DNA from 4 places in the Lentibacillus daqui genome. Region 1 is predicted to be linked to each of the others. Evidence: riboswitches for the same ligand, from Rfam matches in the RefSeq annotation. Region 1 holds a riboswitch; each other region holds the start of a gene.
The links. A riboswitch is a leader RNA that binds a small molecule or an ion and turns the genes downstream of it on or off. The one in region 1 is predicted to bind S-adenosylmethionine.
Positions count from the first base shown of each region.

Region 2: another riboswitch for S-adenosylmethionine. It lies ahead of O2S85_RS08690 (M20 metallopeptidase family protein); the one in region 1 lies ahead of O2S85_RS16545 (5-methyltetrahydropteroyltriglutamate--homocysteine S-methyltransferase).
Region 3: another riboswitch for S-adenosylmethionine. It lies ahead of O2S85_RS13415 (methionine biosynthesis PLP-dependent protein); the one in region 1 lies ahead of O2S85_RS16545 (5-methyltetrahydropteroyltriglutamate--homocysteine S-methyltransferase).
Region 4: another riboswitch for S-adenosylmethionine. It lies ahead of O2S85_RS04955 (phosphoadenylyl-sulfate reductase); the one in region 1 lies ahead of O2S85_RS16545 (5-methyltetrahydropteroyltriglutamate--homocysteine S-methyltransferase).

Region 1 covers NZ_CP114176.1:3,305,295-3,313,558, forward strand. The annotation lists gene O2S85_RS16520 (ribonuclease YeeF family protein) at 1-743, opposite strand, end outside; gene O2S85_RS16525 (NADPH-dependent FMN reductase) at 1,296-1,838, shown strand; gene O2S85_RS16530 (hypothetical protein) at 2,038-2,388, opposite strand; gene O2S85_RS16535 (gluconate 2-dehydrogenase subunit 3 family protein) at 2,717-3,556, shown strand; partial or broken gene O2S85_RS18950 (NAD(P)-binding protein) at 3,581-3,697, shown strand; gene O2S85_RS18955 (GMC family oxidoreductase N-terminal domain-containing protein) at 3,830-4,777, shown strand; gene O2S85_RS18960 (GMC oxidoreductase) at 4,874-5,314, shown strand; SAM riboswitch class I at 5,468-5,571, shown strand; gene O2S85_RS16545 (5-methyltetrahydropteroyltriglutamate--homocysteine S-methyltransferase) at 5,732-6,841, shown strand; gene O2S85_RS16550 (hypothetical protein) at 7,056-7,442, opposite strand; gene O2S85_RS16555 (sulfurtransferase) at 7,447-8,264, opposite strand, start outside.
Region 2 covers NZ_CP114176.1:1,715,900-1,724,163, reverse strand. The annotation lists gene O2S85_RS08695 (ABC transporter substrate-binding protein) at 1-1,198, opposite strand, end outside; gene O2S85_RS08690 (M20 metallopeptidase family protein) at 1,227-2,423, opposite strand; SAM riboswitch class I at 2,520-2,624, opposite strand; gene O2S85_RS08685 (DNA polymerase IV) at 2,755-4,002, opposite strand; gene O2S85_RS08680 (IS1182 family transposase) at 4,212-5,897, shown strand; gene O2S85_RS08675 (M20/M25/M40 family metallo-hydrolase) at 5,909-7,036, opposite strand; gene prli42 (stressosome-associated protein Prli42) at 7,214-7,360, shown strand; gene O2S85_RS08665 (aromatic acid exporter family protein) at 7,380-8,264, opposite strand, start outside.
Region 3 covers NZ_CP114176.1:2,642,059-2,650,322, forward strand. The annotation lists gene O2S85_RS13380 (AAA domain-containing protein) at 1-278, opposite strand, end outside; gene O2S85_RS13385 (MBL fold metallo-hydrolase) at 590-1,372, opposite strand; gene O2S85_RS13390 (GNAT family N-acetyltransferase) at 1,525-1,998, opposite strand; gene O2S85_RS13395 (FAD-binding oxidoreductase) at 2,172-3,530, opposite strand; gene O2S85_RS13400 (spore coat protein) at 4,012-4,524, shown strand; gene O2S85_RS13405 (3'-5' exonuclease) at 4,645-5,262, opposite strand; gene O2S85_RS13410 (hypothetical protein) at 5,314-5,520, opposite strand; SAM riboswitch class I at 5,631-5,744, shown strand; gene O2S85_RS13415 (methionine biosynthesis PLP-dependent protein) at 5,823-6,944, shown strand; gene O2S85_RS13420 (aliphatic sulfonate ABC transporter substrate-binding protein) at 7,130-8,131, opposite strand; gene O2S85_RS13425 (ABC transporter permease) at 8,191-8,264, opposite strand, start outside.
Region 4 covers NZ_CP114176.1:944,445-952,708, forward strand. The annotation lists gene O2S85_RS04935 (TRAP transporter large permease) at 1-21, shown strand, start outside; gene O2S85_RS04940 (acyl-CoA dehydrogenase family protein) at 54-1,256, shown strand; gene O2S85_RS04945 (CaiB/BaiF CoA transferase family protein) at 1,398-2,585, shown strand; gene O2S85_RS04950 (IclR family transcriptional regulator) at 2,691-3,452, shown strand; SAM riboswitch class I at 3,617-3,718, shown strand; gene O2S85_RS04955 (phosphoadenylyl-sulfate reductase) at 3,825-4,559, shown strand; gene O2S85_RS04960 (assimilatory sulfite reductase (NADPH) flavoprotein subunit) at 4,659-6,497, shown strand; gene cysI (assimilatory sulfite reductase (NADPH) hemoprotein subunit) at 6,538-8,264, shown strand, end outside.

The DNA.
Region 1 (8,264 bases):
AGCAATTCATCATACGCATCGACACCAGACAGCTGTTTCACTGAATAACCAGCAATGCTTAGATCACCGCTAACCTGCTTTTCATTGATCTTCTGCAAATATTGTTTCATCACCTGAATATCATGTTCCACATGTTCCAACTTGGCTGTTTGGTCGGCATCGTATGCATGTAGCTTTTCTACCGTTTCGTAAATTTGGCTTCTTCCTTGGGTCAACGTGAACAGGAATTCCTCATCATCGACAGTCGGAAGCGATACAATATCTCGAATAGATTTAATCGCTGCGTTGGTTTCATCCGTCAAAGCAGTTGTCATCTGCTCCGCCTTTTTCAACCCATCGACCAAATCACCTTCTAGAAACTCCTGGTGAATATAACCATTTTCATCAGGCTCCATCGCCAGCAGTTCACTTTCCATACCTTTTAACACATCCTGATAATCAGCAATAAACCCCTCCAAAAACAGCAAAAAGGGCAGATGCAATTCCTTATAAAACGAACGAATCGCCTGCGCACCCTTCCCACGAAACGAATCATCCAGTGTCACAACCGCCATCACCCGCTTCTTTAGGTCCTGAACCTGTTCACCCAAACTATGTAAGCGCTTCCCTGTTTCTCTAATTCTTTTCAATAACTGATAAACATCTAAAACCTTAATAAACCAACACCCCCAAATGGGACACAGGGACGGTTCCTTTGTCCCGGTAACCCACAGTTGCAATTCTCTATTTGATGTATTTCGCAACTGCTTCTCACAAATATTTCATGAATTCTATCTATATTATATGGGAAATCTCTACCAATTTTAAAGGGGGAAAAGTACTGTTTTTTAATTTTTGAGGATGAAATGATAGTTCGAAGGGTAATAAAATCACCGTATATATAGCAAAAATCGTCGTTAAATGTTTTACCACCCTTGCGTATACTCTTTGTTACGGAAATTGTGGATGTACCTAAGATAAGGCTATCGCCAACATCACAACTTTTATTGGCGAGTCACACCTTTGGGCAGATTTTCCTGTCAATCAAAAACTACATGTCTCTCTTGCACACTGGTTGTTATGCTGGCGGGGCAATGATTGACGCGCGGGGTGGGGGATGCCGCTCACCCGGATACGAGCAAATGGCTTGCGTTAAAATTCAGGACAAGATAAGCTTCAACTGTAATAAATATGCAGCACTTATTTAACAGGTACATAAACAATCAACCTAAATAGTCATACAATAATAGGAATAAGGTGCAATATCGATGCCTTATTTCATGTTATGAATGGTTATGGGAAAGGAGGCAATCCTGTTGAAACTTGTCGGAGTATCAGGAGCATTAGCCGGTGACAAGACATCTCTGGCTGTAAACGATGTGTTGGTTGCGGCCAAATTGATTGACTCATCTATACAGACGGAGTTGATTGACTTACGGGACTATGAAGTGGAATTTTCTGTGGGTGCCCCATTATCGGATTATAACGATGATACCTGGAATGTTGTGAATAAGATGCTGTCCGCCGATTTTTTGGTATTTGGCACACCCATTTATCAGGCATCCATTTCAGGAGCATTAAAAAACTTGTTAGACCTTTTTCCTGAAAATGCCTTTAAATATAAAGTAACCGGTATTGTCGCAACTGGTTGGTCCAATAAACATTTCTTGGTGCCGGAATATCAATTAAAGCCGGTCCTTTCTTATTTTAAAGGATTGATTCCAACAGGCAACGTCTTTATCCAAAATGATTCCTTTAATGAAGAAAGCGATGAAATTATTGATCGTAACGTTTCAGAAAGGATTAAAAAACTTGCCGATGAAATGATTTATCTGCAGCGAGGGATTAATAATAGATAGTCCCTTGTTTTTTTGTGGTGGAAAAGAATAATAGCGCGATTGATGCTCGCCTTGATTGGCTTTCAGATGCATTCGGTCAACTTTGATCTTCCCCAATTAACTTTCAAATGAGTAATAAAAAAAGACGAGCATTTGCCATCCTTTGATCTGAAGAAAAATTTTTCCGAAGTCTTATTTGTGAAGTAATCTTGTAGTTATCTTATTTCATACCCATGGTTGTCTTGATACGATGAATGTCGACTTTGTTTGCCCAGGTGTCATCCCGCACAAGTTCCAATTTTGCGGCATGGTCATCCAACGCCTCTTTCAAAGAACCAAATTCCTTTGCATTTGCAATTTTCATACCGTCAATTTCCGCTTTCAAATACGCTTGCCCGGACTGTAAAGCACGCAAAATCTGTCCATGTTCTTTTAGTGTTTCCCCTTGCATTTTCAGTGTTTGGTCAAACCCATCCATTCGCTCATCCGTACGATCAAATCGCTTGTCCATGCCATCGAGCCTTTCTGCAATAGACTCCAACATTCCAATGATTTTGTCTTCTTTTTCCAACCGGTTCACCTTCTTTTATTCTTTTACTTAGTGTAACATATTTCCGATCCGCCAGGGGAAAATTTCATAGGTTGTAAAGACACACTACTATTTCACAAAAGCATCTATTTCCACGTGCAAAAAGAGATGCTTAAAATGTCAATATACCGGGATATATTGACAAAGTCGCTGATAAACCCCGTAATTTTAACAATCTACCTCTGCACTATTTCTTTCCCCACGCATATGTAATTCACTGCAATTTGAAAGAACATGCTTCTAAGAACTGTATATTTCCCCACCCATTGGTAAAAATACCCGTATACAAAAAATGCAGGAGGTATATGTCATGACAGATAAGCGTGATAATGATCAGGATCCCAAAAAGGACAATCCGGAAAATCATTCAGGTGACCAACATGATGATGTTACACATGACCCCAGTCGCCGCCGCTTTCTCAAAAACAGCGGGATGGTAGCTGGCGGTGTGATTGGCGGGGGATTACTTGGCGGTTTTTTAACTAATCAGTTCACATCAAACGAAGAGGCGAAAACACCAAAAACACAATCAAAGAAAGAAAATACAGCTGACTATCAAAACGCGCGGCAATTTTTCCATCGCATCGGGGACTTCACGGTATTGGAAGCGGCCGTCGAACGAATTTATCCCAAGGATGATAATGGGCCGGGTGCAATCGAGCTTGGTGTACCCTATTTTATTGATAATCAGCTAGCCGGTCTTTGGGGCATTAACGGCAGAGATTACCGGCATCGCCCGTTTATTTATCAGAAAAAAAATCGGAGTAATGAAGGTCAGGCCGATCAGTCTATGCTGGATCGCGGGCAGATTTTTCTCAATGGGCTGCGAAAAATGAATGATGAAAGTAAAAAACGCTTCGATACAACGTTTGATAAGGCTGATGAAGATCAGCAAATTGAAATTTTACAGGACTTTGAACATGACAAAGTCAAGATGCAAGGTGTTTCTGCCGCTGATTTTTTCACCTTGTTACGGCAAGCAACATTAGAGGGGTGTTACGCTGACCCGCTATATGGCGGAAACAAAAACATGGACGGCTGGCGTATGAAAGAATTTCCCGGTTCCCAGCCATCGTACACTAATATTATTAGCAACGAGAAATTCGACAAAATTGAACCAATGAGCCTAAAGCAATATCAAGGACATTAATCAACATGACAAGGAGGAGAGAATATGGTCCAAAAACTCGATAAAGTGGATGCAGTTATCGTTGGCTCTGGTTGGGCAGGTGGTATTGCCGCTGCAGAACTTTCCAAAGCAGGTTACCAAGTTGTCGTGTTAGAACGCGGAGAGAACAAAAAGCAAGATGATTTTGTTGGTACCAAGGATGAATTAAAATATTCCATCCGCTATGATTTGATGCAGAAATTAAATAAGGACACCATTACCTCGAGAAGTAGTATAAACGGTACAGCATTGCCCGTGCGCAACAATAGTCACGCCCGCATCGGCACAGACACTGGAGGGGCAGGTGTACATTGGAATGGCATTAGTTTCCGCTGGTTGCCATATGATTTTGAGATTTACAGTAAAACGGTGGATCGCTACGGCAAGGATAAAATCCCCAAAGATATGACCATTCAGGACTGGGGCATTACCTATGACGAATTGGAACCGTATTACGACAAATTCGAAAAAACTGCCGGTATATCCGGAGAAGAAAACCCAATCGGGCCCAAGCGTTCAGATAAATATCCGAATCCGCCGATGCAGGAGACCGCGGTTACCCGGCTGTATAAAAAAGCCGCGAAAGAACTCGGATATCATCCCTATCACATACCATCTGCCAACGTCACCAGGCAGTACACGAACCCGGACGGAGAAACCATTAACGCCTGTATGTATTGTGCATTTTGTGAGGAATATGGCTGTGACTTTGGTGCGAAGGCGGATCCGATTGTAACTGTACTTGCAACTGCCGAAAAGACTGGCAATTACGAACTGCGTAATCAATGCACTGCCACCCGGGTTACCCATAGCGGCAATCGGGCCAACGGGGTTATTTATACCGATACCTCAACCGGTCAGGAATACGAGCAACCTGCTGACATTGTTGTGCTTGCCGGATTTGTTTTTACCAATAACCGGTTATTATTATTATCTGAGATTGGCGAACCATACAATCCTAAAACTGGAAAAGGTATCATCGGCAAAAATTTCACCGGCCATTTTTCCAATCTCTCTACCTATGTCGGTACCCGCGGCTTCTTTGAAGATAAAAAATTCAATCTGTATGCCGGTGCAGGTGCCCTGGGTACGACGATTGATGACTTTAGCGGTGATAATATCGACCATACCGATCTCGATTTTCTACATGGGTATGAAGTGCATTACTTCCAGACGGGAATGCGGCCAATTGCCAATAACTAAGTTCCAAAAGGTACACCAATCTGGGGGAAGGAATTTAAGAAAAATTCATTGCACTACACGAATCGCAATATCTTCCTGACCCCACAGACCGCATTTTTGCCAAACAAGAACAGCTACATGGACCTGGATCCAACGTACACCGATTATCTTGGCAATCCGCTGCTCAGAGTAACCTGTGAATACCAGGACTATGATATCAGCCGCACCCGTCACGGTATTAACACTTCCAAAAAAATCGTGGAAAAAATGGGCGCTGATATCGTGGATGTCGATGAAATTGATGATGATACGCAATTCGACCACAAATTTTATACCGATCATTTCTTCGGTGGCGCAATCATGGGCGACAAACCCGAAACGTCAGCGGTAAACACCTACTCACAGATGTGGGATATGGAAAACCTATTCGTTGTAGGCGGCTCTTCCTTCCCACATAACAGTAATTACAATCCAACCGTTACTATCGGTGCATTCGCTTACCGTGCGACAGAGGGAATGATTCAGTATTTAAAAAATGGAGGAGGAATAGTTTCTTAGGAGAAAAGGGAATAAGTATTTTACTTGTTTGATTCATTGAATATATTTTATTGGCTTGGGGTTAGTATCTGTTACTTTTATAAACATTCAAAAATCCCTTGACATTTAGTATCGTCACGTGTAACGTAAATATTAATAATTTAATATAATTTTTTCTTATCCAGAGAGGTGGAGGGACTGGCCCTTGGAAGCCTCGGCAGCAGACTCGGAATAGAGTACTGTGCCAATTCCAGAAGCGTCATGCTTGAAGATAAGAAGAGCGAACAACTATGATCGTGAAACCTCTTCTTAATTCAAGAAGGGGTTTTTTGATTCCATAAAGGCCCCCCACATAAACTAGACAGGAAGGAGCGGTGTTGCAGGAATATCTGAACCTATTGATTTTAATCATCACAAAAAAGAAAGAGGGTATATTACATGTCGATTACATTAACCAAAGCACCATTTAAAGCTGATCTTGTTGGCAGCTTGCTCCGTCCAGAAAATTTGCATCAGGCGAGGAAGGCATACAAAGAAGGAAGCATCTCCGCTGAACAACTGCGCGAGATTGAAACGAAGGAAATCAAGCGCATTGTTGACAAGCAGATTGAGGTCGGTTTAAAAGCCGTGAGTGACGGAGAGTTCAGACGCCGCTTCTGGCATACAGATTTCCTGGAACATTTAAATGGTGTAGAAGGCTATGTTCCTGAAACTGGATTCATTTTTCATGGTGAGGAGGAAACGGAAAAGTATGATGTACGAAACATTGGCAAGATCTCGTTCAATCCGGACCATCCGTTTCTAAACGACTTTGCCTTGTTTCATGACATTGTAGATGGCCGGGCAGTTGCCAAACAAACGATTCCAAGTCCTAACCAATTGTTTAATCACGGCATTCGCGATGAAAGTATCTATCCGGATATAGAGGAATATGCAGATGATATTATCCAAACCTACCGGGATGCATTACGGGCGTTTTATGATGCTGGTGTACGATACTTACAATTTGATGATGTGTATATTGCCGGGCTTTCGTCACCAGATATTCCGTTCAATGACGGTACATATAATCGGGAACAATTAATTGATTTGGCATTGCGAGTTGTCAATGGCGTGCTGGAAGGAAAACCGGATGATTTGCATGTGACAACCCATCTCTGTCGCGGTAATTATCGATCCAACTGGGCATTTGCAGGAAGTTATGAACGGATTGCACCCACATTATTTGCCAAAGAAAATGTCAATGGATTCTTTTTAGAGTATGACGATGATCGTTCCGGTGATTTCAAACCATTGGAATATATCCCAAATGGAGGGGCACAGGTTGTACTTGGCCTGGTCACTTCCAAATCTGGTGAGCTGGAAGATAAGGAAAAGATTAAAGCACGAATCGAGGAAGCATCACAATATGTACCGCTTGAACAACTAGCTCTAAGTACACAATGCGGATTTGCCTCAACCCATCATGGAAATAAATTAACTGAGGAAGATCAATGGAGGAAGCTGAAGTTTATTGTCGAGATCGCCAATGAAGTATGGGGATTTTGATCATTGGTACAATCTCGAAATGTCTTCGGTTAAGGATATTCAAGGGTCTCTGTAGTGTTGTGGGGATAGTCTGGATTTTTATTAGGAACTTCCTAATGGAGGAGTTCCTTTTTTATTGAAAACATGCAATGAGCATACAATGACTGTTTCATATTTTCAGCTATCAAAAGAAACAAAAACAAACATCCCCCCTTGATGCTTGGGGGGGATGATCCTACCAGGAACGTATTGCTCCATCGTCCAAACAACCGGGACGAATGACACCTTTGATAAAGTTTTGGCTAGTTGGCAATGACACCAGATGAGCCAGCCATTGTTCTTTTTCCTTATCCGGGATCCTGTGGACAAAACTTTCTGCAGTAACCTGAAGAATCGCATCATCGTGACTAATTCCAAAGTCCAAGGACCAGCCACCGGTTTTGGAAATTCGTCCAGACGTATCGGTTCGAATGATTTTATAATCGTCCTTTTCTTTATAGGAATCTAACACAGATGCATCCAAATAGATTGGTAGTTTTTCAAGCTGTCCATCCTTTAGCGCTTTTGAGAATAGCTGTTTTATGATTGGAACGTCACTCACACGAATGATTTCTACCGCCATTGCTTTACCTCTCAACCGGTACGCCAACCATGCTTCCCCATTCGGTCCAGGAGCCGTCATAGTTGCGGACGTTGTCAAAGCCAAGTAACTCGTGAAGGGCAAACCATGTGTGAGCAGAACGTTCACCAATTCGGCAATAGGTGATAACGTCTTTATCGGAAGTAATTCCTTTTGTTCCATATAATTCTTTTAATTCCTCTGGAGATTTAAACGTACCATCCTCATTTGTAGCTTGTTTCCATGGCACATTGGCAGCTCCTGGTATATGTCCACCGCGTTGAGCTGTTTCGGTCATTCCTGGTGGCGCAATAACTTCACCGCTAAATTCTTGTGGACTGCGGACATCTACAAGCGCTACGTTGCCATCCTTTACTGCAGCTAATACTTCAGGTTGAAGCGCACGAACAGACAGATCTGGATTTTTCGCCTCATATTTTACAGGGGTTACATTAGGTTCAGTTGTTACATATGGGCGTTCTTCAAGCTCCCATTTTACCCGGCCGCCATCCAATAATTTGACTTGTTCGTGGCCAAAAATTTTCAACTGCCAGTATGCATATGCTGCGAACCAGTTGTTATTATCACCGTACAATACAATTAATGTGTCAGGGGTAATGCCAGAGTTGCCAAGTAATTCCTCAAACTGATCTTTACTAAGGATATCACGACGGACCTGATCATTTAACTGGGTCGTCCAGTTCCATGCAATTGCTCCTTCAATATGACCAGATTCATACGCGCTATTATCAACGTCCACTTCCACCAGTTGGACCTTGTCATCATCCTTATGTTCTGCCACCCAATCCGTTGTAACGAGTGCTT
Region 2 (8,264 bases), 1.6 Mb from region 1:
GCGCAATCTTCTCATACTCCGCTGTGTCATTGGAATATAAAATGGTCAGCGTCTTCCCATTATAATTTGACTCATTAAGCAGTTCTTTTGCTTTCTGCTTGTCATAAGCTAAATAGTTGTCTATTCCTTTATCTGAATAAAGTTCCCCTTGTTCCGGATCAAATAATGCTCCATCAAAACTATAAAATTGTTCATTTCCGTATGCAGCCTGAGCAATTGACTTTTTATCCAATGCGTATTGAAGCGCCTGACGAGCCTTAATATCGTCAAACGGAGCCTCTGTTTTATCCATTGAAATAATGTTATACCCATTCATGTAGGTAACCGGGTCTAATTCTGCATTAGCATCAATAACATCAAACAAATCGGCTGGAATGCTTTCAACATAATCGTATATTCCTGTCTTTAATCCATTTACCATTACTTGTGGGTCTTTCACAATTTGAAAATTAAGTTTATCAAGGTAAGCCACTTTCTCTCCGGTTAAACCATTCCAATCTGTTTCTTCACGAGCTGTGTAATCATCAAACCGGGTTAAAACAATTTCATTTCCTTTATCCCATTTTTCAAATTGATATGGGCCAGTTCCAATAAGCTGGTTCTGCTTAAGCGGCTTATCATCTGCTTCGTTGGCAATTTCCTCAGGTATGACAATCAAGGCTGATTTTGGAGCAGTCATATCGGAAACAAAAGCATGGTAAATTTCCTTTAATTTAATTTCAACCGTATACGCATCAATCGCTTTTACTCGCTTAATATATTTACCAGTAATCTTCCCGACAGAGGATACTTTTTCCCAACGTTCAATGGAGGCAACAACGTCATCAGCTGTCACGGTGGCGCCATTATGAAATTTCACCCCTTTACGCAACTGAATAGTATAGGTCTTTTCGTCATCACTAAGCTTATAGTCCTTTGCAATCATTGGTTTTGCACCAAAATCCTGATCTAAGGCAAATAGAGTTTCAAACATATTCCAAGCGATGTCTCTTGTGGCAGTCGCAGAAATATACATCCAGTCAAGGGAATCCGGCTCAGATCCGATCGCCACATTCAGCTCTCCTCCCTTAACCGGGGTACCGTCTGTTTCTTTATCTGCATTCTGACTGTTACTATCCTTTGAACAGCCAATTAAACCAATAATGACTAATGAGATTATTAAACGTAATATGATTTGCAATGATTTGTAAACCTTCATCACACTCCCCCATGTTCATCGCTCATATTTAAAACAAATAATAAGAAACAATTTTCGTAAATGCCTTTTCAATATTCAACAACGCCCGCTCATCGATATCAAAATTCGGGTGATGATGTGGGAAATGTGTGCTTTCATCATCATTTCGTGAACCAACCCGGAAGTATGTACCTGGTTTTTCTAATAGAAAGTAGGAGAAATCTTCAGCACCCATGCCTGTTTCAAGATCAACAACCGAACTCTCTAAAAAAGTTTCACTTAATAGCTTTTTGACTGTTTCCGTTTCTGTTTGATGGTTATACAATGCTGGATAACCAAATAAATAATCTATTTTCGCTGTTGCCTGAAAACCGGCTGCAATGCCGTTTACAATTGAATAAATCTGCTCGCTCACTTGCGTTCTTACTTTTTCATCAAATGTACGTACCGTTCCTTCCAATCGTGCAGTTTCAGGGATAACGTTAAATGCATTTCCCGCCTGAAACACACCAAGCGTGACGACCGCCGATTTTAATGGATCGACTCTCCGGCTGACGATTTTTTGCAAGGCATTGACAATATCACTGCCAATAACAATCGGATCATTGGATTGATGTGGCCTTGCTCCATGGCCTCCAGTTCCTTCAATTGTAATTTCAAATTTGTCGACTGCAGCTGCTTTATATCCTGCCCCTACACCAATTTTCCCCAATGGAATGTCAGATGCAAGATGTGCAGCGAATACGTAGTCTACGCCATCTAGTACATTTTCTTCTATCATATATTTTGCTCCCCCGGGAGGCAGCTCTTCAGCAGGTTGGAAAATGAAGATGATCGTACCATTTATATACCGGCGATACTTGCTGAGGGTTTTAGCTGTTCCCAATAAAGCAGCGGTATGACCATCATGACCGCATGCATGCATGACACCAGGGTTTAATGATTTATATGGTACATCCTTTTGATCTTCAATCGGCAAGGCATCGAAATCTGCGCGCAATGCAATTGTTTTTCCGGGTTGATTTCCTTCCAAAATGCCGATGAGTCCATTACCACCAATGTTTGTCCTTACCTTCAGTCCGAATCCGATCAGTTTTTCTTCAATAAATTTAGCAGTGTTTTCTTCTTGAAATGAAAGTTCCGGGTGTTGGTGCATATACCTTCTCCAACCGATAATTTCCTCCAAATTCTGATCCAGCTCTGAATAAATCGATTCAAGAATATTGTTTTGCTCCTTAATGTTCATGCTCCTTCTCCCCCTTTTTTTATGATTAAATAGCTAAAAAATCCTCTTCCTTTAAGACAAGAAGAGGGTAAACCACATTTAATCACATATGGCTCCTTCTTATCTTCTGAACACATACACGTTCACAGGAATTAGCACAGTACTGCCACAGTCTGTTGCCAGGTATCACAGGGCCAGTCCCTCCACCTTTCTTGATAAGAATCTTTAATTGTTGATTGATTTTAATGTTAACAATACTGGTAGGGATTGTCAACATAAAATACGCAGCCCACATACATTTTATGCTTGATCCCCACAAAAAAGCCCACACCATACATAATGATGTGAGCACTTATCTCTTGTAATCATCCAGAAAATCCTTTTGAAAACTTGTATGTGGTTGTTCATCCTTTTCAAGATTCGTCAACTTCCTAAATGGGTTTTTGCCGTATTTTGTGGTTAATTCATCAATTGCCTTATTGAGCTTTTCCTTTTCCGCTTCCTGCTCATACGTGAATAAATCCAGTTGGTAGGCGATATTTTGTTTCTCATCCACATCCTGAACCGTTATACCAAGCAAACGGATTGGCTCCAAATTCCAGTGTTTTTGAAATAATTCATTGGCAGCTTGAAGAATATCCTCTTTTGTCTCAATATATGTTTGCAGTTTTTTGCTTCTGGTAATTGTTTTGCGGTCATGATAGCGAATCATGATTTGAACACTGCTTCCTGCTGCCTGTTTTCGTCTCATCCTGCGTTCCACATTTTCAGCAAGCTGGTGCATCAGTTTACGGATTTCTGTTTCATCGGTCGTATCTTCAGGTAATGTTTGTGAACTGCCAATGCTTTTAAACTCATTAACAGCATCTGGATCAACCGGTCTTGGATCCACGCCATTAGCCCGGTTTTGTAATCGTTCTCCATTAATTCCCAAAACCTGTTTAAGCTGGTATACATCATGACGGGCCAAATCACCAATGGTTATGACATCAATCGCGTTTAATTTACGGGCTGTTTTTTCCCCAACGCCATACATTTCACCAACTGGAAGTGGCCATAACTTCTGAGGAAGATCACGCTTACGAAGAATGGTAATCCCCATTGGCTTTTTCATATCGGAGGCCATTTTTGCCAAAAATTTATTTGGCGCAATGCCAATGCTGCAAGGTAAATCCAGCTCGTTTTTGATTTGTTTCTGCAATTTTTCGGCAATCGTAATCGGATCGCCAAGCTGTTCGCATTCCGTAATATCCATATAACCTTCGTCAATGGAGACCGGTTGTACGAACGGGGTGATTGCAGCAAGCATTTTAAACATTTCCGTTGAAGCGGTTCGATATCGATCAAAATTAGGTCTCATGACAATCAAATTGGGACATAGTTTGCGTGCCTGCCACAATGTCATCGTTGTTTTAACCCCTTTTTCCCTGGCCTCGTAACTGCTGGTTACCACAATTCCTTTTCGTTCCTCAGGATTTCCGGCAATTGCCAGCGGTTTCCCTTTTAGCTTAGGATTATAAGCCATTTCAACTGATGCATAAAAACAATTCATATCAATATGGAAAATTACCCGTCCGTTTTTCGGATACCATTGAGACATGTTATCCACCCTTTGCGAACTGTTGTTTCTAACATTATAACATATATGAAGAGGCTGGGACAAAACTCCAGTAAATAAAAATTAAGGCGTAGGAGCTTACACTAAAAAAGTGTAGGCCCCACGCCTTTTTTGACATTATTTTAGTAAACAAAAAGGACACCCTTTGATAAAATTAAAGTAACTACACAATAATTTATGGAGGTGTCCTTATGTTTAAACATTATACCATGAATCAGGTAGTTTTGCCGCTAGATTTAGAAATTAAATTGAAAGAGAATGATATTGCTTTTGCGATCAATGATCTTGTCGAGAGTATTCCTGAAGAGGTTTTCGATGACTTTATACGACAAACCGGCCGTCCTGCGTACCATCCTCGCATGATGTTGAAAGTCATTTTGTGTGGGTATACGCAATCCGTGTTTTCTGGTCGTAAAATAGAAGCTTTATTACAGGATAGTATCCGCATGATGTGGTTGGCTCAAGGACATGAACCCAGCTATCGCACGATCAATCGATTCCGTTCTAATCCACACAGCGAAAAGTTATTGCGTGAATGCTTTGTCCAGTTCCGGAATCAGCTTGTGGAAAAGGAATTGATTGAAGAGGAAGCCATTTTTATTGATGGTACAAAAATTGAAGCGAACGCCAATAAGTTCACCTTTGTGTGGCGGAAATCCGTTGAAAAATATAGTGATAAGCTAATCGAAAAGTCCAATCAACTGTATGATGAGCTGTTGGAGAAGGAGATCATCCCGGCAATAGAGCGAGAAACAGAAGAGGAACTTTCCGTTAAAGAAATGGGAGAAGTAGTCGAAAAGTTAGATGAAAAGGTTGAGGAATACGATAAAAAAATCGAAGCTTGTGAGGTTGGTAGCGAACGAAAGAAAATCCGTTCCGAACGTAAATTTCCAAAACAAGCTCGCAAGAAATTTACCGATTTCATCAACCGTAAACAAAAGTATCAAAACGATATGGAGATTTTTGGTGATCGCAATAGTTACTCAAAAACGGATCCAGATGCGACGTTTATGCGCATGAAGGATGACTACATGAAGAACGGTCAATTGAAAGCTGGTTACAATGTCCAGATTGCAACGGAAGGTCAATACGCGCTCGCTTACGATGTTTTCCCAAACCCGACGGATACACGCACCTTAATTCCTTTTCTCGACTCGATTGAAGAAAACTTTTTCGAACTGCCGGAACACGTTGTCGCGGATGCCGGATATGGCAGTGAACAGAATTATGAAGATATCATCGAGAACCGAAATCGAACGCCACTTATTACATACAATCAATATCGAAAGGAGAAGAAAAAGAAGCATAAGGACAACGCTTTTCATGTAGATAATTGGGATTATAATGAGGACGAAGATACTTTTCTGTGCCCAAATGGACGGAAAGTACGATTTAGCCATCATTCCAAACGAACAGACAGGTACGGATTCACCCGTGAATTTAAAGTGTACGAATGTGAGCACTGTTCGGGCTGTCCACTCCGCGATTTATGCACGAAAGCAAAAGAAGGGAACAACCGAAGAGTCTACATTAATGAAAAGTGGGAATCCCAAAAAGAATATGTACGTGCGAAGCTTTCAGACGAGAAAACTGGTGAAATTTACGGAAAACGTAAAATCGATGTAGAACCAGCGTTCGGCTTTCTGAAGGCTAATTTGCGTTTCACTCGTTTTTCCGTTAGAGGAAAACAGAAAGTGAAAAATGAATTAGGAATTGCATTGATGGCGGTGAACTTGAGAAAGTACACCGCCACGAACAGTAAATTAGTACCGGAAGATAGAAACAACTCCACAAAAAAGGTTCCAAGCAAACTTTTGATTTGCTTGGAACCTTTTTATTTACTATTTTTGGCTAGTTATGTCCCAGCCTCTTCGTGAAATTCCAGTTATTATTGTTTGGCTGCTTCTTGAGCAATTGCAGTGATTAATTCCGTAACTTTGACCAGTTCGTCAACAGGAATGCGTTCATTGGTCGTATGAATATCCTCATAACCAACGGCTAAATTCACCGTTGGAATGCCAAATCCAGCAATCACGTTCGCATCACTACCGCCGCCGCTTTTTAACAATTTGCTCTCCCTGCCGATTGCTTTGGCAGCATTGCGAGCTACTTCAACAACTTGGTCACCCTGTGTTTGCTTGAAACCTGGATACATCACTTTCACATTTACTTCGGCACTGCCTCCAAGTTCGTTCGCCGTTGATTCAAATGCTTCTTTCATTTTCGCCACCTGTTCCTCCATCTTTTTCGGAACAAGCGAGCGTGCTTCCGCTAATATTTCCACATAATCGCAAACAATGTTCGTCTGTTTTCCACCTTCGAATCGGCCAATATTGGCAGTCGTTTCTTCATCAATTCGGCCCAAAGGCATTTTTGCAACTGCTTTGGCTGCAAGGGTGATGGCCGATATACCATTCTCCGGTGCAACTCCGGCATGGGCAGTCTTTCCTTTCATGACCGCAAATATTTTGGCCTGCGTAGGTGCGGCAACAACAATATCCCCTACCGTACCATCACTATCAATTGCATAGCCGTATTTCGCCTTAAGCATTGCCGGATCCAAGGATTTTGCACCAACTAAACCGGATTCTTCTCCTACCGTGATAACGAATTGGATATCACCATGTTCGATCTCGTTTTCTTTTAAAGTACGAATCATTTCCAGGATAGCCGCTAGTCCGGCTTTATCATCAGAGCCAAGAATGGTTGTTCCATCAGAAACAATATATCCATCCTGAATGGAGGGTTTGACACCATTTCCAGGGACAACTGTATCCATATGTGATGTAAAATAAATCGTATCCACATTGTCCTTTGTTCCTTCCAAATGGCAAATTAAGTTTCCTGCACCATGTCCTGTCTCTGACTTACTATCATCTTCTACAACATCAAGACCTAAGTCTGTAAACTTTTGTTTTAAGACCTCTGCTATTTTACTTTCCTGACCTGTTTCCGAATCAATCTGCACTAATTCCATAAATTCTTCTACTAGACGATCTTGATTTATTTGAACCATTACCTTACACTTCCTCTACTTTTCAGATTATCATTATCTACATTTGTAAAAATCTTATAATACTGGCCACTTGATGGAACTCCATGCAATTTTCTCCCTTCATCTTGTTTACACTTGTCCCAACCAACTTTTAACGATAAAATACAGGTAGGATTCGCCAATGAGGGAGGAATACTGGTGGTACAAAAACCAAAAAACAAACAAGTAAAACCAACGCAAAAGAAACACTCAAAACAACAGAAACGATTTAAACTTATTGTCTACCTGATGATACTTGCCATGCTTTTAACATCACTTACAACTGGACTAGCCATGTTTTTATAGCAATATTCCAAAGACTGGACTACCGGCCTGTTTGGTCGGTACCAGTCTTTTTATTTTTGTCCACATCGCTTGCCTTGTATTTCTTTTTCAATATTAAATAGTCTTCAATATCATGCAGCAATCGAAACAGGTTTGCCCTTGTTTCAAATTCCTCCTGTGTCTTTGGCAGTGGTTCTTCGTCAAACTCTTTCTTGAGGTTTTCCAGTTCATCCAAAAACAGTTCTGCCGTATTCTCAGGATGGACGGATTGGGATAATTTCTCAAAAAAGTCGGCAATCGATTCCGAAATAGTTACGGTATTTGGCAGTTTGGTGACAAGCGGAAGCATTCGCCGCAAAACTTCAAACTGTTCTTTCCGCATGATAAAGTAATCCTGATAGGGGTGCTTCTGTCTCAGTAAATGATTTTCCATATCCCGTTCCACAAGGTCATTCGCTTCTTCCAGAATATGTTCTACCTCGGTAATTTCTTTTCCACTCCATGATTCATTTCTATCCCGTATGTACGAGGCAATTTCCATAAGAATCGTTTGAAAGTTTTTTTCCAATTTTCGCTGCATTCGTTTTAACTTTTTTTCCAAACTAGGCATATATAAATTAACCAGTAATCCAACGCCAACTCCTACCAATATCAATAAGAACTCTTCGAAAATAAATCGTACAGTAATGTGTCCGGCACCATATAACTGCAAAATAATAACCGAACTTGTGGCAATACCTTGTGATACTTTTAGAAGTACGGTAACGGGAATAAACAGTAACAGCATAATTCCCACTGATATTGGATTATAGCCGATTGTTTCAAAAAATACAAAAGAGAAAATGAGTGCTAATGTACATGCCAAAAAGCGATCCCACGCACTTAAGACGGATCGTTTTCTTGATGGCTGAATACACAGCATCGT
Region 3 (8,264 bases), 660 kb from region 1:
AATTCTTCCTCATGTCTAGATATGATCTGTTTAATTATTTCATTAAGTTTTTTATCCTCTCGATACTCATTTTTCCTACATATGTGGCTTTTTTTACTATTTATTATTTCTGTTAAGTAATTTACTTTCTGTTGTAATAGCCCCTCTTCCAAACGTTCAGGATTTTCCAACACTTCAATTGAATAATCATAACCTTTTACATCGCGTAAACTGCTTTGCTGAAATTTAATTTCACTCTCGTAATTTTGAAAGTATTGTAAAATAGAATGGATATCCATGTAAGCACCCCACTTCTACACTTTGGTTTTAATTTTTATAATTCTGACTCTATTCTAACAGAACACCTGTATATAATGCAAAATTTCCCATTTTCAACTGATGTGCGCAAAACGTATAAAGATAATAACTTCAAAATTATCGCGATTTAGCCTATTTTTCATTCCAAAAGAGATTAAGGGTAAACTAAACGTTCATACCCTTACCACATCGTTTTCACGAATTTTCTTGTCCATGGAAATTTACCACCGGTACTTTTCTAAAAAACCGTTTAATTAAGATTGTTTCAACGGAATCCAATAAAGCTAAATGCTTAAAACTGCACACTAAAACCTTTAAATTCATGAATTCCTGTACCAAATCTAATTAGTTTTTTCTCTCTCAAAAACTTGACCGCTGATTTTACTTCATTTAAAATTTCAGGATCGAGCCCTACTGTATGATGTGAACCAAAAACCTTTGAGGCATTCGATAACCCTGCTATTTTCTCCAGTGAATTGACCAAATCAACAGGGTTTGTTGACGGATAAAAAGCATATATTGGTGTCTCATCATAAAGTAAATCTCCCGTAAACAAATATCGATTTGACTCATCAAAAATGGCTATATGCCCGGGAGAATGCCCTGGCGTATGATAGATAGTTAATATTCGATTCCCTAAATCAATTACATCACCGTCTTTTAATAAGCCTGTCGGTTCCCCTTGAAAAGGTTGATATGTATCGGGATTAAAGGTTTCCGGCACAGGTATTGTTATATCCCTGCTTATATTTTTTCTTATTTGATCGATGGACAAGCCACTGATTCCATTCACTAACCAATCTTGATCACCTTCATGAACATAAATTCTTTCAAATTCTCCATGACTTCCAATATGATCAACGTGAACATGGGTAGTAACGACATCAATCGGTAAGTCAGTCAATTGGTCTGTTATTCTTTTTATATGATCAATGCCAAGACCAGTATCAATCAGTGCCGCTTTTTCCTCTCCCAGTAATAAGAATGAATGCACTTTTTCCCAGTGCCCGTATTCACTAATCGCATATGTATTTTCATTGATTTGTTGAATGGTAAACCACGGATCCTCCATCATTAAACACTCCATTTTATTATTATATTGACGAAATTGAAATTCTTGTTCACAGAGAATTACTTCATCATGTTAACGGTTAACTGACCCTACGCAACTCTTATTAATCCTTTGCAAACAATTTAGCATTCGCATCCCTTAGTTGAATACCTTCACTAATTCCTTTTAACCATAGTAATAAAATCAGCAACATCAGTTTTGAACTTGTCTTGCTTTACAAATCCGATTTGTTCATATAAATGAATGGCTCTTTTATTAAACGTTGCGACTGATAACCTCATGGGAACTCCCGTGTAGTTTTCTTTTATATATTTAAGAATAAATGTCATAAAGTCATAGCCGTATCCTTTACCTGTATAATCAGGGTGCATACCTAGACCTATATCTACAAAGTTATCTTTATATACACCATAATTATTACCAACTGGTATTTGGGCCGATTTCCCTGTACATAGGAAGCCAAAGACCTCACCCTCATCGTCTGTTATAGCCCGATATGTACCAGCGAGAAATTCTCTCATCCCCTCTTCGTTTACTTCATTGTTATAAAAATCATAGGGGGGCTCATATTTCCAAGTAAGAATCTTTCTTGCTAAATCTTCGTCCATATTTTTAATGATTAAATTCATACTTTTCTTCTTTTCCTAACCAAAATCGCTTACTTCCGGCACGTTCATGTCGCACCACTTTTGATATAAAACACGGTTCTCACGACATCTTGATAATCCAAGAAAATCAAGAACAATTCCCCATCCACTTTAACGCATTAGCATAATGGGAAACTGTTCACCCTAAACGAACCTTATATAACCTTCCCCGGATTCAAAATACCTTTAGGATCGAGTGCTTGTTTAATCGCACGCATGACTTCCAATGAAGCGCCATGTTCTTTTTTCGCATATTTTCGTTTGCCGATCCCGACACCATGTTCACCTGTACAAGTACCACCACGAGCAAGGGCATAATTGACAATATGTTCGTTTACGATGTTCGCTTTATCAATATCGGTTTGATCATTTACATCAACCATTAACAAGATGTGGTAATTACCATCACCGACATGGCCGACAATTCCACCGTCAAGTCCCGATGTTTCTACTGCTTCACGGGCATCTTTTATTGCCCCCGCAAGCTCTGAAATCGGCACACAAACATCGGTTACCATTTGTTTCTTGCCGGGATTGCCGTGAATATAGGCGTATGCAACGTTATGTCTTGCTTCCCACAACCGGTTTCTGCCCGCCGTATCGGTTTCAAACTCAATATCCTGACAGTTATGATCCATCACAATCTCCCGGGTAAAATCGACATCCTGCTTAAGCCCTGCTTCATTTCCGTGAAATTCCAAAAAGACGGTTGGCACTTCCTGATATTCAGTCTCGCTAAACCAGTTCATTTGTTTAATCGATTGGGCATCCGCCAGTTCGACCCGGGCAATCGGTACACCTGCCTGTAAAATGGCAGTGACCGCTTCTACTGCATCATCAACACTGTGAAAGGAAGCCCTGGCTGCCATCGTATATTCCGGAATACCATAAACCCGTAATGTTAATTCGGTAAAACAGCCAAGTGTTCCTTCAGATCCAACGAAAAGACCATTTAAATGATAACCAGATGAAGATTTCGCTGCCAGATTGCCTGTATGAATGATCGATCCATCGGCGAGAACCACTTCCATATCGCGGACCTGATCACGCATAATCCCATATCGGACAGCCGTTGTGCCACTGGCATTTGTTGCCGCCATCCCGCCAAGCGTGGCATCAGCGCCAGGGTCAACAGAAAAAAACATGCCATACTTTTTTAGTTCCTTATCAAGCTGTGAACGGGTAACACCAGGCTGCACTTTGACAAGAAAGTCATTTTCCCTTATTTCCAAAACCTTGTTCATCAAGGAAAAATCCACAACAATGCTCGATTCATAGGGAATAACATTTCCTTCCAGGCTGGATGCAACACCAAATGGGACAACTGTCTGCTCGTACTTGTTTGCCAGTTTAATAACGCGACTCACTTCCTCGGCCGTTTCCGGAAAAACAACAACTTCAGGCAAATGTGGTGTATGATAGGATTCATCACTGCTATGCTGTTCCAATACGGTTTCATTTTTCGTCACGCGATCCGGTGCAAGTTCCTGCTGTAATTCTTCCATTAAATTCATATGTAATCTCCCCTTTAATTTGGAAAAACGAAAAAGCTTTTTATCAGTATGACTTTTTCGAACTATAATACTATTATACTATCACAGTTTTTCCAATGATAAAAAACAAAGGTGCAAGCGTCCGGTTAGCGGCGTACAAACTGGAAGGGTTCTGACGAGATAAAGGAAACATGCCCCTGCAAAAGGGGTATGCCGACGTTGGCCGCAAAGGCCGTTCTTAGTCGGCCTTCCTTTAACTTACGAACCGATGTTGACTTATCGTAGGAAGAAACCTGAAGTTTGCTAGCCGCTGGGCGCTGGAGCCGGACGGGGCCTATTCTGGCATAAGCAGAACAGAGCCTGAATTTTTGTTCTGCTTAATTTCTAAATTACAGCAAAGTTTCTAAATCGGATATTCGCCCAAAATCCTGGTTTCCTGTACCGTCCCGGGTTTAAATGAATATAGTGACATTGACTAGTTTAAAGGGAGGAACATAAATCAATGGAATCATCAGAGCGCAATCGGCCAAAGCATCTCGCTTGGCATGAAACACTGGAAGTACATGAACTTGTTGCCTTTCAATCAATTGGGTTAATGAAATTGAAACATGCGATAGGAGAAGTAAGTGATGACATGCTGCGGAATCTTTATCTGCAATGCATTAAGGATATGGAAAATAACTTGAAGGAACTGACTCAATTTTATTCCTTGGCACCTTGTGAAACAGAGGAAGATGAAGAGGATTTTCGCAATCTTGGGGACGGTTTTTATGCTGGCGACCTATTAGTATTAACAAAAAGTTGTGTCAAGAATTATGGTGCCTCCATCACTGAAATAGCTACCCCTGTGTTACGAGATACATTAAATAAACATTTGCAAAAAGCGATTGAAACACACGGGAATGTCTTTGCCTATATGTTTGAGAGGGGTGAATATCCGGCATATGATTTGAAAAAACTGTTGCAGAATGATTTAAAGAATGCAAATAAAGCCTTGAAAATGGAATATAAATAGCTCTTCCGGATAACAGCAAAAGCTGGCGAATCAACCCATTTTTAAAAGTGTGATGTGATAAGACCTATGTCGAATATACGATAAAAACGGTCCAGCATGGGTGACGGACCGTTTTCCTATTTACATATGTGAGAAATTAATTCGTCTTGGTTGTTTGGATCGTTTCATCCTCGGTGTCTTATACCCATGCTCAAAAATCCGGCCTTTTTCCATTTTACAGTGGGCAAGTAGTGAGTCCAGCAGACCACCATGCTGATCAACTGCCTGTTGAAAAATTTTTGCCGCGACCCGAGCATCCTCCAAAGCGTGGTGATGTTCAAACGTAATCCCGTGATGAACAGCGACTGTATTCAATTTATGATTCATTAGTTCCGGCCATACCCTTCTGGAAATATTTGCAGTACATAAATAATCCATTGACGGATATGGCATGTTAAAGTAATCCAGCGTATTACGGATTACGCTCATATCAAAACTGGCATTATGGGCGATCACCAGATGATCAGTAAGGTATTCGTTTAGAGTTGGCCAAATTTCCGCAAATGTTGGCTGGTTTTCAACATCACGACTTGTAATTCCATGTACTTCAATATTGAATGAATTAAATTGCATCAACGGATTGATTAACGTATAGTATTCATCGATAATCTCATGTTCATTGGCAACCACAATCCCAACCGCGCACGGACTATGCCGTTTCGCATTCGCCGTTTCAAAATCAATCGACGTAAATATCATATGTACCTCCCCTTTGCCTTCATCATATCACAAAACCCTAAGAGTGCGCGTCTAACTTTGCTCACTTATCTGGCTAATTGCGGTGTGGAAAGCTTTCCCTGCATGAACTCTCAATAAGGATCCCAAATGTAGTTTCATTTTATCGGCGGTTTTGATATCGGCGATTTTCACTAATTTTATGGCGGATTGGTGAAATTCATCGGTGATTCCCAAAATTTTCAGGAATGGTATCAATGCTGAAACAAACTTGCCCAACATCGATAGCTATCCCTTTGCACTTTTTCAGCGTAGTTTTATTGTCTGTCTTGCTTGACTTTTCAACCGGAAAATTGTATTGTATGGATTAATATTTAAAATTATATAATTGTTTCTTATCCAGAGAGGTGGAGGGACTGGCCCTTGGAAACCTCGGCAACAGACTTGCGGAATTACAATCCCAGGTACTGTGCCAATTCCAGAAGCGTGATGCTTGAAGATAAGAAGAGTGCCAACGATAATGCAACAGTCTCTTCTTATCTTTAAGTAGAGACTGTTTTTATTCTTTACCAGGAGATGATGAGATGACTAAGAGAAGTATTGAAACAAGATTAGCACAACTGGGAAACAACAGTGATGCGTCTACAGGGGCTATTAATCCGCCTATTTATCTGTCAACCGCCTATAAACATCGGGGGCTTAACCAGTCAACCGGGTATGATTACACCCGGACAAAAAATCCGACCCGCTATCTATTGGAAGAAGGTATCGCCAATCTGGAAGCGGGTGATCAGGGGTATGCCTGTAGTTCCGGAATGGCAGCAATTCAGCTAGTGTTTTCGCTGTTTCATTCCGGTGATGAACTCATTGCAACTGAAGATATCTATGGCGGTACATACCGGCTGCTCGATCATTATGCCGATCACTATCAGATTCAGACGTCTTATAGTGATTTTACCGACCTGGGCCAAACCGAGAGTCTCATCACGAACAACACGAAGGCGATTTTAATTGAAACACCGACCAATCCATTGATGCAGGAAGTTGATATCAAACAGATTGCCAAGCTAGCGAAAAAGCATCAGCTATTATTAATTGTGGACAATACATTTCTCACCCCGTACTTACAACGCCCATTGGAGCTGGGGGCAGATATTGTGATTCATAGTGCGACCAAATATATCGGCGGGCATAATGATGTGTTGGCCGGATTGGTGGCAGCAAAGGGTAACGAGCTTTGTGAACAATTAGCAACCATTCACAATGCCTCAGGGGCGGTGCTTTCCCCATTTGATTCATGGTTATTAATACGCGGGTTAAAAACTCTTTCGCTAAGGATGGAAAAACATCAGCAAAATGCCAGGGACATTGCTCATTTTTTACGCGAACAGGATGAAGTAGTGGATGTGCTTTACCCTGGTAAAGGTGGTATGCTATCGTTCCGTCTCCAACAAAGTGACTGGGTGGATCCTTTTTTACAGCAATTACAATTAATCACATTTGCCGAAAGTCTAGGAGGTGTGGAAAGTTTTATTACCTATCCGGCAACACAAACCCATGCCGACATACCGATTGAAGAGCGGGTGAAGCGAGGTGTAGACGATCGGTTATTACGTTTCTCTGTTGGGATTGAACAGGCAGATGACTTAAAGCAGGATTTAAAACAAGCATTATCCGCTTTAGTCAAAGAACCGCAACTTGGATAAAGAGAAATTTCTTTCGGTTCTGGTTTTCTCTTAAAATAGGACAGACGGATCCTATCATCAGTTAATACAGAATAAAATTAACAGCCTGCAAACATTGGGTGCAGGCTGTTTTTATATTGGCGTTTATCCAGTCAGGCAAGCAAACATTAGACTGGCGGTAGTTATTTTTTTAATAATCTCACGCTTTACTCTTCAATAAAACTCTTGTCAACGAAGGCACTAAAATCCGGTTGTTCCTTAAGAAACTGCAAATCGAAGGAAGAATCCCCAAATTCCTGAATCGTATCTTCATCAACGTCATACACGAAATTCGTGCGTTTCCAGGCGCTTTCCATCACATCACGTTCCATTTTTTGTCCGGTAATGTCATCAATACTTTGAATGGTTATATCAATCGCTTCGTCCTGATGCTCATTAATATAATCAATAGAAGCTTTATGGGCATCAACCATTTTTTGTACCAATTCCGGATTTTCTTCTTTCAATTCAGAACTAGTTACAAACACTGCGGCCGGTAATGTTTCTCCAAACGATACTTCATCGAAATCAAGTAGAACATTTGCCTCTTCCTTCAGTTCCAACATTGATCCCCATGGTTCCGGAGCTGCGGCAATGTCAACTTCCCCTTTCTCAAACATCGTCGTATATTGGGCTGGTTTGCCAGTAACATGTTTCATCTGGCCGCCAGTTCGGTTTGAGGTAATCCCCGCTTCCTTCATATAGGTTTCATACTGGACATCATGTGTACAACCTATACCCGGAGTAATAAATGTAGCGTCCTTAATATCATCTACGGTCTTGATGCCACTGTCTTTTCGGGATAAAACGACGGTTCCACCAGTCGATGAACCTGCAACTACCTCGACGTCCACTCCGGAAATGTAATTATTCATTGCCGGTCCCGGTCCAACAAGCCCGCCTTGGATTTCCCCGGCTGCCAGTGCGGTCATAAATTCTCCACCATCCGGAAATGTCTGGTATTCTACATCCACATCATCACCAAGTTGTTTTTCATATAGCTGTTTTTCAATAGCAACCATTGCCGGTGCGTGATTTAAGTTTGGAAAATAACCGATGACAATTTTCTGTTTATCACCAGAAGATCCAGATGCAGAGGAATTGCCGCCGCATGCACTTAATAACAATAAAAACGCCCCAATGACGAAAACAGTTAACGTCTTTCTCATTTAAAGTCCCCTCTCTTTGTGTGGTTATCATGTTTTTTCGATGTTCATCCTAAAATCTATTATGCTGCTTTTTCCAACCCCCATCGTTTTAGTACTTTGTTTTCAATCCGCTGAAATAGCAGCTGATCCGCTA
Region 4 (8,264 bases), 1.4 Mb from region 1:
CCGGCTACGATGGATCAATAAATATTTTATTTTAATAAGAGGAGAGGTTACATATGGAATTTAATCTAACAGAAGAAAACTTGGCTATCAAAAATTCAGTCAAAGTTTTTGCTGAAAGGGAAATCAAACCTGTTATTGGAGAATTTGAACAAAATCATCGGTTTCCAAAAGAAATTTTACGGAAGATGGGGGAGCAAGGTTATTTTGGATCCTGTTTTCCTGAAAAAGTGGGCGGGTCAGAAATGGGTTTTGTTAATTTAGCGATTATTTGCGAGGAAATTTCTAAGGCTCACCCAGCGCTTGGATATGCATTCAATATGCAATCCATGACCTGTCCGTTTACTATTTTAAATTGGGGATCAGATGAGCAGATTCAAAAATATGTGCCAAGTTTGATAGCCGCAGAGAAAATCGGTATGTTCGCACTCACTGAGCCCGGTGGTGGGTCGGATGCAGCAGGTTCTATGAAAACCGTTGCTGTAAAAGATGGTAACGAATATGTGATTAATGGTTCAAAGGTGTTTATTACATTTGCAAATGAAGCGGATTATGGGGTGTTATTTGCAAAAACGAATCCTGATGCAGGTCATCGAGGCATTTCCGCATTCATCATTGAAACCGACCGCCCAGGGTTTTCGGCTACCCCAATTGAGATGAGCGGTTTAGGTTATATGATGCGCAGCTGTGAAGTGTTTTTAGAGGATCATCGAATCCCAGAAGAAAATCTGCTTGGTAAAGAGGGTGAAGGGTTTAAAATTGCGATGAATGCACTGGATTATGGAAGATTAACAGTCCCTGCCAGGCTATTGGGAATTGCGCAAGGGTGTTTGGAATTGTCGATTGATTATGCAAATACCCGCGTACTTAAGGGTAATGCCATCGGAAACTATCAAATGATTCAGCACTTGATCGCCGATATGGTAGTCGAAGTCGAAGCGGCTCGCATGCTAGTTTACAAAAGTGCTTATTTAAAAGATAAAGGTGAATCAGCAACCCGAGAAAGTGCACATTCCAAATATTTTGCTTCCGAGATTACAACACGAGCAACTCGTGCTGCCTATGAAATTTTTGGTGGTTATGCCTTGACTGACGAGTATCCGATCATGAAGTATATGAACTATGCGAATATGTTGCACATGGGCGAAGGTGCACCAAATGTTCAACGAATCCTCATCGCGGAAGATGCATTGGGAATTAAGGATGCAAATCGGCATAAAATTCCACGGCGGTTTCATTTAGCGAGTGATTTGCAATAGAGTCGGACGTGGACAAGAAATGTTTCCTTTGTTGCCAAAACGTTTACATGGAGTGTGTGGTGGGACAGGGGGAGAGACAACGTCGAACTGAACTATTCCATTAGATATATGCTGTCCCAATCAGATAAGGAGGAATTTACAATGAAGCAAGCGTTGGAGGATATAAGGGTTCTTGATTTGTCGAGGGTTTTTGCGGGACCGGCTGGATCGATGATACTGGGTGATCTAGGAGCCGATGTGATTCGCGTGGAAGCGCCAGGAGGTACCGATAGTATTCGTGATTGGTGGCCTTTTGTTGATAATGAAAGTACATACTATCTATCGGCAAACCGTAATAAGCGAGCGATTACATTGAATTTAAAAAAGGCGTCGGGAAAAAAACTTTTTTTAGATCTTGTCAAAAATGCTGATGTGGTAATAGAAAATTTTAAAACAGGTACGATGGAGCGTTTAGGATTAGCGTATTCTGCTTTGGAAAAGGTCAATCCAAAAATAATTATGTGCTCAGTCACTGGATACGGTCAAACAGGTCCTTTTGCTAAAGAACCTGGTTTTGACCCGGTTTTGCAGGCGGTTGGCGGTTTAATGGATGTAACTGGTCAACCAGATGGAGAAGCAACACGTGTCGGGCTGCCAGTAGTAGACATTATGAGCTCATTATATACAGTAATTAGTATTCTTTCAGCAATAAGGATTAGAGATTTAACCGGTGAAGGTCAACAGATTGACATTTCTTTATTGGATGTGCAAGTTAGCTCTCTAGCAAATGTCGCGAGTAGTTATTTAATGAAGGGGAATGTTTCCAAAAGAGTAGGGAACAATCATAACAATATTGTTCCCTATCAGGTATTTCAATGCAAGGATAAACCTCTCATGGTGGCCTGCGGGAATGATCGGCAGTTTCAGAAGTTTTCCGAAATACTTGGCATGCCTTCATGGAGTAAAGAGGCTAAATTTAAAACAAATGCCAAACGCATTCAAAATCGGGAAGAATTAACAGACAAGATACAAAAAATAATGGTTTGGAAAGATGCAAATGAATGGTTTACACTACTTTCGGAAAAAGGAGTGCCTTCGGGTCCGGTCAATAATGTAAAAGAGGTGTTTGAACATCCGCAAGTTCAATCAAGAAAAATGGTTGAAGAAATACCACACCCTACTTTGGGTAAGGTGAAATTAGTGCGAAATCCAGTCATTTTTTCTAAAACGCCAATTTCGATTAAAAAACATCCCCCACTTTTGGGAGAACACACTGAACTATTTTTGCAGCAAGAGATGAGTCTTTCCAAAGAAGATATAGATCAATTAAAAGAAGAAGGGGCTATTTAGGGGTAAAGGAGGCCAGTAGATGCAGGTCAGTTCACTACGACTATTTGGTTGAAAGTTCCTTTTTTCTAGCCCATAATATTTATTAATATGGGGGGGGAGTACGATATGGTGAATTCACGTTTTAATCCAAATGTCATTTCCAAAGCTTTTGCAATCATCAGAGCATTTACCGATGAAAAATCAGACTGGGGAGTAAACGAACTGGCACGTTATCTGGAAATACCGGTAAGCTCCTTGCATCGTAATCTAAAAACGTTAAGAGATGAAAACATATTAGGTATATCCGCCCAAACCGGAAAATACACCATTGGGCCCGAACTCGTTCGAATGGCTTCCATTATATCGTCACAAGTAGAAATCAAACAGGTTGCCAGAACATTCATGGAGGAAATTTCATCCACGATTACTGAATCTGTCTATTTAGGACTATATCATCCACAGCATAGGAAGATTTCCTTTGTTGAGGGCGTACACAGCCAAAATCCTTTGCAATATGTTCTGGAAATCGGTGTGTTGCAATCTATCCATATTGCGGCAAGCGGAAAGGTCGTATTGGCTCACTTGGATGATGATGAAATTCAGAGGATTTTTGAAAAAGAGGCGGTTGACATTGATGAACAGGAACAAATTTGTGATGAAATAAAGCTAATACGCGAACAAGGCTATATGATTACTTTAGGTGAGCGATTGGCGGGTGCATCAGGTACTGCCGCTCCAATTTTTGATTCGACACAAAAGGTGATTGGTTGTATTACTTGTGTTATTCCTTTAAATCATTATGATGAAAAGCAAAAGTACAAAGTAGCAAAAAAAGTGATGGAAGGGGCGGCTAAGATTTCTTATGTTTTAGGATACAAGCAAGACTAAGTATAGATGGGACAGGGGATCGGATTTCCTGCCCCATTATTTTTTACAGAACAGAGATTGGAAAAAGAAACATTTATGTGTCCTAAAGCCCATTTTTCAAATAAGTATTGACATCATTTTTTCAATAATATACAATTCCTATAAAGTTAGTTTGATTTTAAGTTTTCTTATCATGAGAGGTGGAGGGAAAGGCCCGGTGAAGCTTCGGCAACAGGTTGTATGAAACACTGTGCCAAATCCTGCAGACATAGTCTGAAAGATAAGAAGGGAGCTAGGTTAGGATTTAAGTTCTGCCCCCTTCTTCTTCCAAAGCTGGAGGGGGGCTGGTTATATACACGACTTTCACCTCAAATTATTATGGAGGGATGATAAATGGAAAAGTCCCCGATTACGTACGACAATTTTCCTGGTGACCCTTTTAAAGATTTTCACCCGGTTGACGAGACACAAGGGGCATCTCCAATCTTACAATGGGCTTACGATTCATACGGAGATGGTGTTGTTTATGCTTGTAGCTTTGGTGCTGAGGGGATTGTATTAATTGATTTAATTTCAAAGGTGAAACAAGATGCAAGCGTTGTTTTTTTAGATACAGGGATTCATTTTCAAGAAACCTATGATTTGATTGATAAGGTAAAAGGTAAATATCCCGATCTTCGCATTGAATTAAAAAAGCCAGAGCTAACGTTGGAAGAACAAGCGGCGGAGTATGGTTCTGCCTTATGGACACGAAATCCGGATCAATGTTGTTTCATTCGGAAAATAAAACCACTGGAAGATGTTTTACAAGGCGCTCCTGCATGGATTTCCGGTCTTCGCAGGGAGCAGTCGGCAAGTCGTAAACATACTGATTTTGTGAATAAGGATCAACGTTTCAAGTCAATTAAGATTTGCCCGCTTATTCATTGGACGTGGGATGATGTATGGGCGTATATCAAAAACAATGATTTGCCATATAATGAACTACATGATCAGGGATATCCAAGCATTGGTTGTATTCCTTGTACGTCACGAGTAACGGATTCTGATGATCCCAGAGCAGGCAGATGGCAAGGATTTAATAAAACAGAGTGTGGATTGCATTTGCCAGGCAGTAACGGACAGTAACCTTATTGATATAATGGCTAATGACACTGTTTGTTTTAAACCTTAGTAAAGCGATATATTTAATAAATATAATTATGTTTATTGTGAGGTGAATTTGTTTTGGAATTACAAGTAAACAATAGCCCATTTAGTCAAGAACAAACCGATATTTTGCAACGTCTGCTTCCAACCTTGACAGAGACGCAAAAAGTTTGGCTGAGCGGATATTTGGCAGCTTCCCTGACAGTACAAAACGGGTTGACGGTGCCAAATCAGGAGCAAGCACCAACCAATATCGACCAACCCGCTTTAAGAGAAGTAACCATTTTATTCGGATCCGAGACCGGTAATGGGCAGACGTTGGCAGAGGAGCTAACTAAAAAAATAGAGGGGCAGGGTTTTAAGGTAACCTGCTCGGCCCTGGATGACTTTAAAGTAAAAAAGTTGAAGAATGTGCAAGACTTGCTGATTGTGACAGCCACGCATGGAGAAGGAGATCCTCCAGATAATGCCGTTTCCTTTTACGAATATTTGTTTAGCAGAAAAGCACCGAAACTAAAGGATTTGCGTTTTTCGGTACTTTCCTTGGGGGATCAGTCCTATGAGTTTTTCTGTCAAACAGGGAAAGATTTTGATAAACGGTTGGAGGAGTTAGGTGGGGAAAGACTTCATCCACGGGTTGATTGTGATGTTGATTTTGATGAACCCGCAGAAGAATGGATAAACGGTGTATTAGAAAAAGTGTGTGAAGCGAAAAAAGCCGTTCCGCAATCGGACGATGCACATACCCAACAGGTGGGGAGTCAAACACAAGAACATGATCTGCCAACCTATTCCAGAACTAATCCATTTCAGGCAGAAATCTTGGAAAATCTCAATTTGAATGGTCGCGGATCAAATAAAGAAACGCGTCATCTGGAATTATCACTGGAGGGGTCTAATTTTTCCTTTGAACCGGGTGATAGTGTAGGGATCATCCCGGAAAACGATCCAATTCTGGTAAATCAACTGATCCACGAGATGAACTGGGATCCTGAAGAAACTGTACCGGTAAATAAAAAAGGTGATATTCGTTCGATTTATGATGCATTGCATAAAAACCTGGAAATTACCTGTCTGACAAAACCACTCATGCAAAAAGCGGCGGAGATTTTCCGAAATGATAAGTTGGTGGATTTAGTTGCACCAGGGCAGGAGGAAACGTTGAAAGATTATCTTGTTGGCAGGGATTTGCTTGATTTGATCAATGACTTTCCGCCAACACGGGAGCTGACACCAGGCGAATTTGTACAGATTCTTAGAAAGATACCACCAAGACTTTATTCGATTACAAGCAGCCATAAAGCAAATCCGGATGAAGTTCACTTAACGATTGGAACGGTTCGCTATCATGCCCATAATCGCGATCGAGCTGGTGTCTGTTCGCTTCAGACGGCTGAACGATTGGAACCTGGTGATCGATTACCGGTTTATATTCAGCATAATCCGAATTTTAAGCTTCCTGCCGATCCAGATGTTCCCGTGATTATGGTTGGACCTGGTACGGGAGTCGCGCCTTACCGGGCTTTTATGGAAGAACGAGAAGAGTTAGAAGCAAAAGGGAAAACGTGGTTATTCTTTGGCGATCAACATTTTACTAGTGACTTCCTTTATCAAGTCGAATGGCAAAACTGGTTGAAGGAAGGTTACCTAACCCGATTGGATGTCGCATTTTCACGTGATTCCAAGGAAAAAGTATATGTGCAAAACATGATGCTGGAAAATAGCCGGGATCTTTATCAATGGCTCGAGGAAGGTGCCCACGTTTATGTCTGCGGTGATGAAAAGCGAATGGCAAAGGATGTTCACCAAACGCTAATCACTATTGTGGAACAAGAAGCTGGTATGACGCATGAGGAAGCCGAACAGTACTTGAAAGAAATGCGACAGCAGAAACGGTATCAACGGGATGTCTATTAGTGAGCAAGAAATAGAAGACAAAAAGGGAAGGAGCTTGACGATGGCAGCGTATGATTCATTTAAACAGGATGGGCCACCGAGTGATCTGGAACGAATAAAGGATGAAAGTAACTATTTACGGGGGACGATTCAACAAGGATTGGCGGATCGAATCACAGGGGCTATATCGGATGACGATACGAAGCTGTTAAAGTTTCATGGAAGCTACCAGCAGGATGACCGGGATATTCGGGATGAACGACGTCGTAAAAAACTGGAACCGGCTTACCAATTCATGTTACGTGTGCGAGCCCCAGGTGGTGTCGCAACGCCTGAACAGTGGCTGGTTATGGACGATTTAGCAACCAAATATGCGGATGACACTTTGAAATTAACGACAAGGCAATCATTTCAAATGCATGGGATTCTAAAATGGAACCTAAAGCAGACGATCAAAGAAGTGAATGAGGCATTGATGAATACCTTGGCTGCTTGTGGTGACGTTAACCGGAATGTCATGTGTAACCCGAATCCGTATCAATCTGCAGTTCATAAAGAAGTTTACGAGCTTTCCCAACAAATCAGTGAACACTTGTCACCAAAAACAAACGCTTACCACGAGATTTGGCTGGATAAGATGAAAGTGGTTGATACCAAAGAGCAAGAGGATATCGAACCATTGTATGGCCGCTTTTACCTGCCGAGAAAATTTAAAATTGGTTTAGCGGTTCCACCATCCAACGACATTGATGTGTTTTCACAGGATCTCGGACTGATTGCGATCCTGGGAGACGGAAAATTAATAGGATTTAATATAGCGGTTGGCGGTGGTATGGGAAGCACCCATGGTGAACCGGAAACATATCCACAGGTTGCAAAAGTGATTGGCTTTTGTTCAAAGGATAATGTCATCGAGGTAGCGGAGAAAGTCATGACGATTCAACGAGATTATGGTAATCGCTCGAATCGGAAGAACGCCCGTTTCAAGTATACGATCGACGCCCATGGTCTGGATTGGTTTAAGACTGAGTTAACTGAACGTCTCGGTTGGGAATTAGAGGCCGCACATCCTTATCATTTTGCTCGTAATGGGGATCGATATGGCTGGGTAAAGGGTGATGGTAAATGGCACCTAACGTTATTTCTGCAAAATGGTCGTGTGAAGAATACGGATGATTATGCGCTCAAGACTGGATTAAGAGAAATTGCTAAAGTTCATACTGGAGATTTCCGGCTTACTGCAAATCAAAATTTGATTATTGCCAATGTCGCGAATGAAAAATTGGAGGAAATCAATGAACTGGTAAAAAAATATGGATTGACAGATGGAAAACAACACTCTGCATTAAAACGGAATTCCATGGCATGTGTTGCTTTCCCAACATGCGGTTTAGCCATGGCTGAGTCGGAACGGTATTTGCCTGCTCTGCTTGAGAAGATAGAAGAAATTTTGGATGAGGTCGGTTTACGGGAAGAAGAAATTGTTATTCGCATGTCAGGATGTCCCAATGGCTGTTCACGACCCGCGCTTGCGGAAATCGCCTTTATCGGGAAAGCACCGGGAAAATATAATATGTACCTTGGTGGTGGTTTTACCGGCGACCGTTTAAATCGTCTTTATCGAGAAAATATCGGGGAGCAAGAAATTTTGGAAAACCTCCGTACCATCCTAACTGATTATGCTGACAATCGTTATGAAGGAGAACATTTTGGTGATTATGTGATCCGCGCCGGTTATGTAGATAAAGTAACAGATGGACGTGATTTCCATGCAACCAACCAATATAA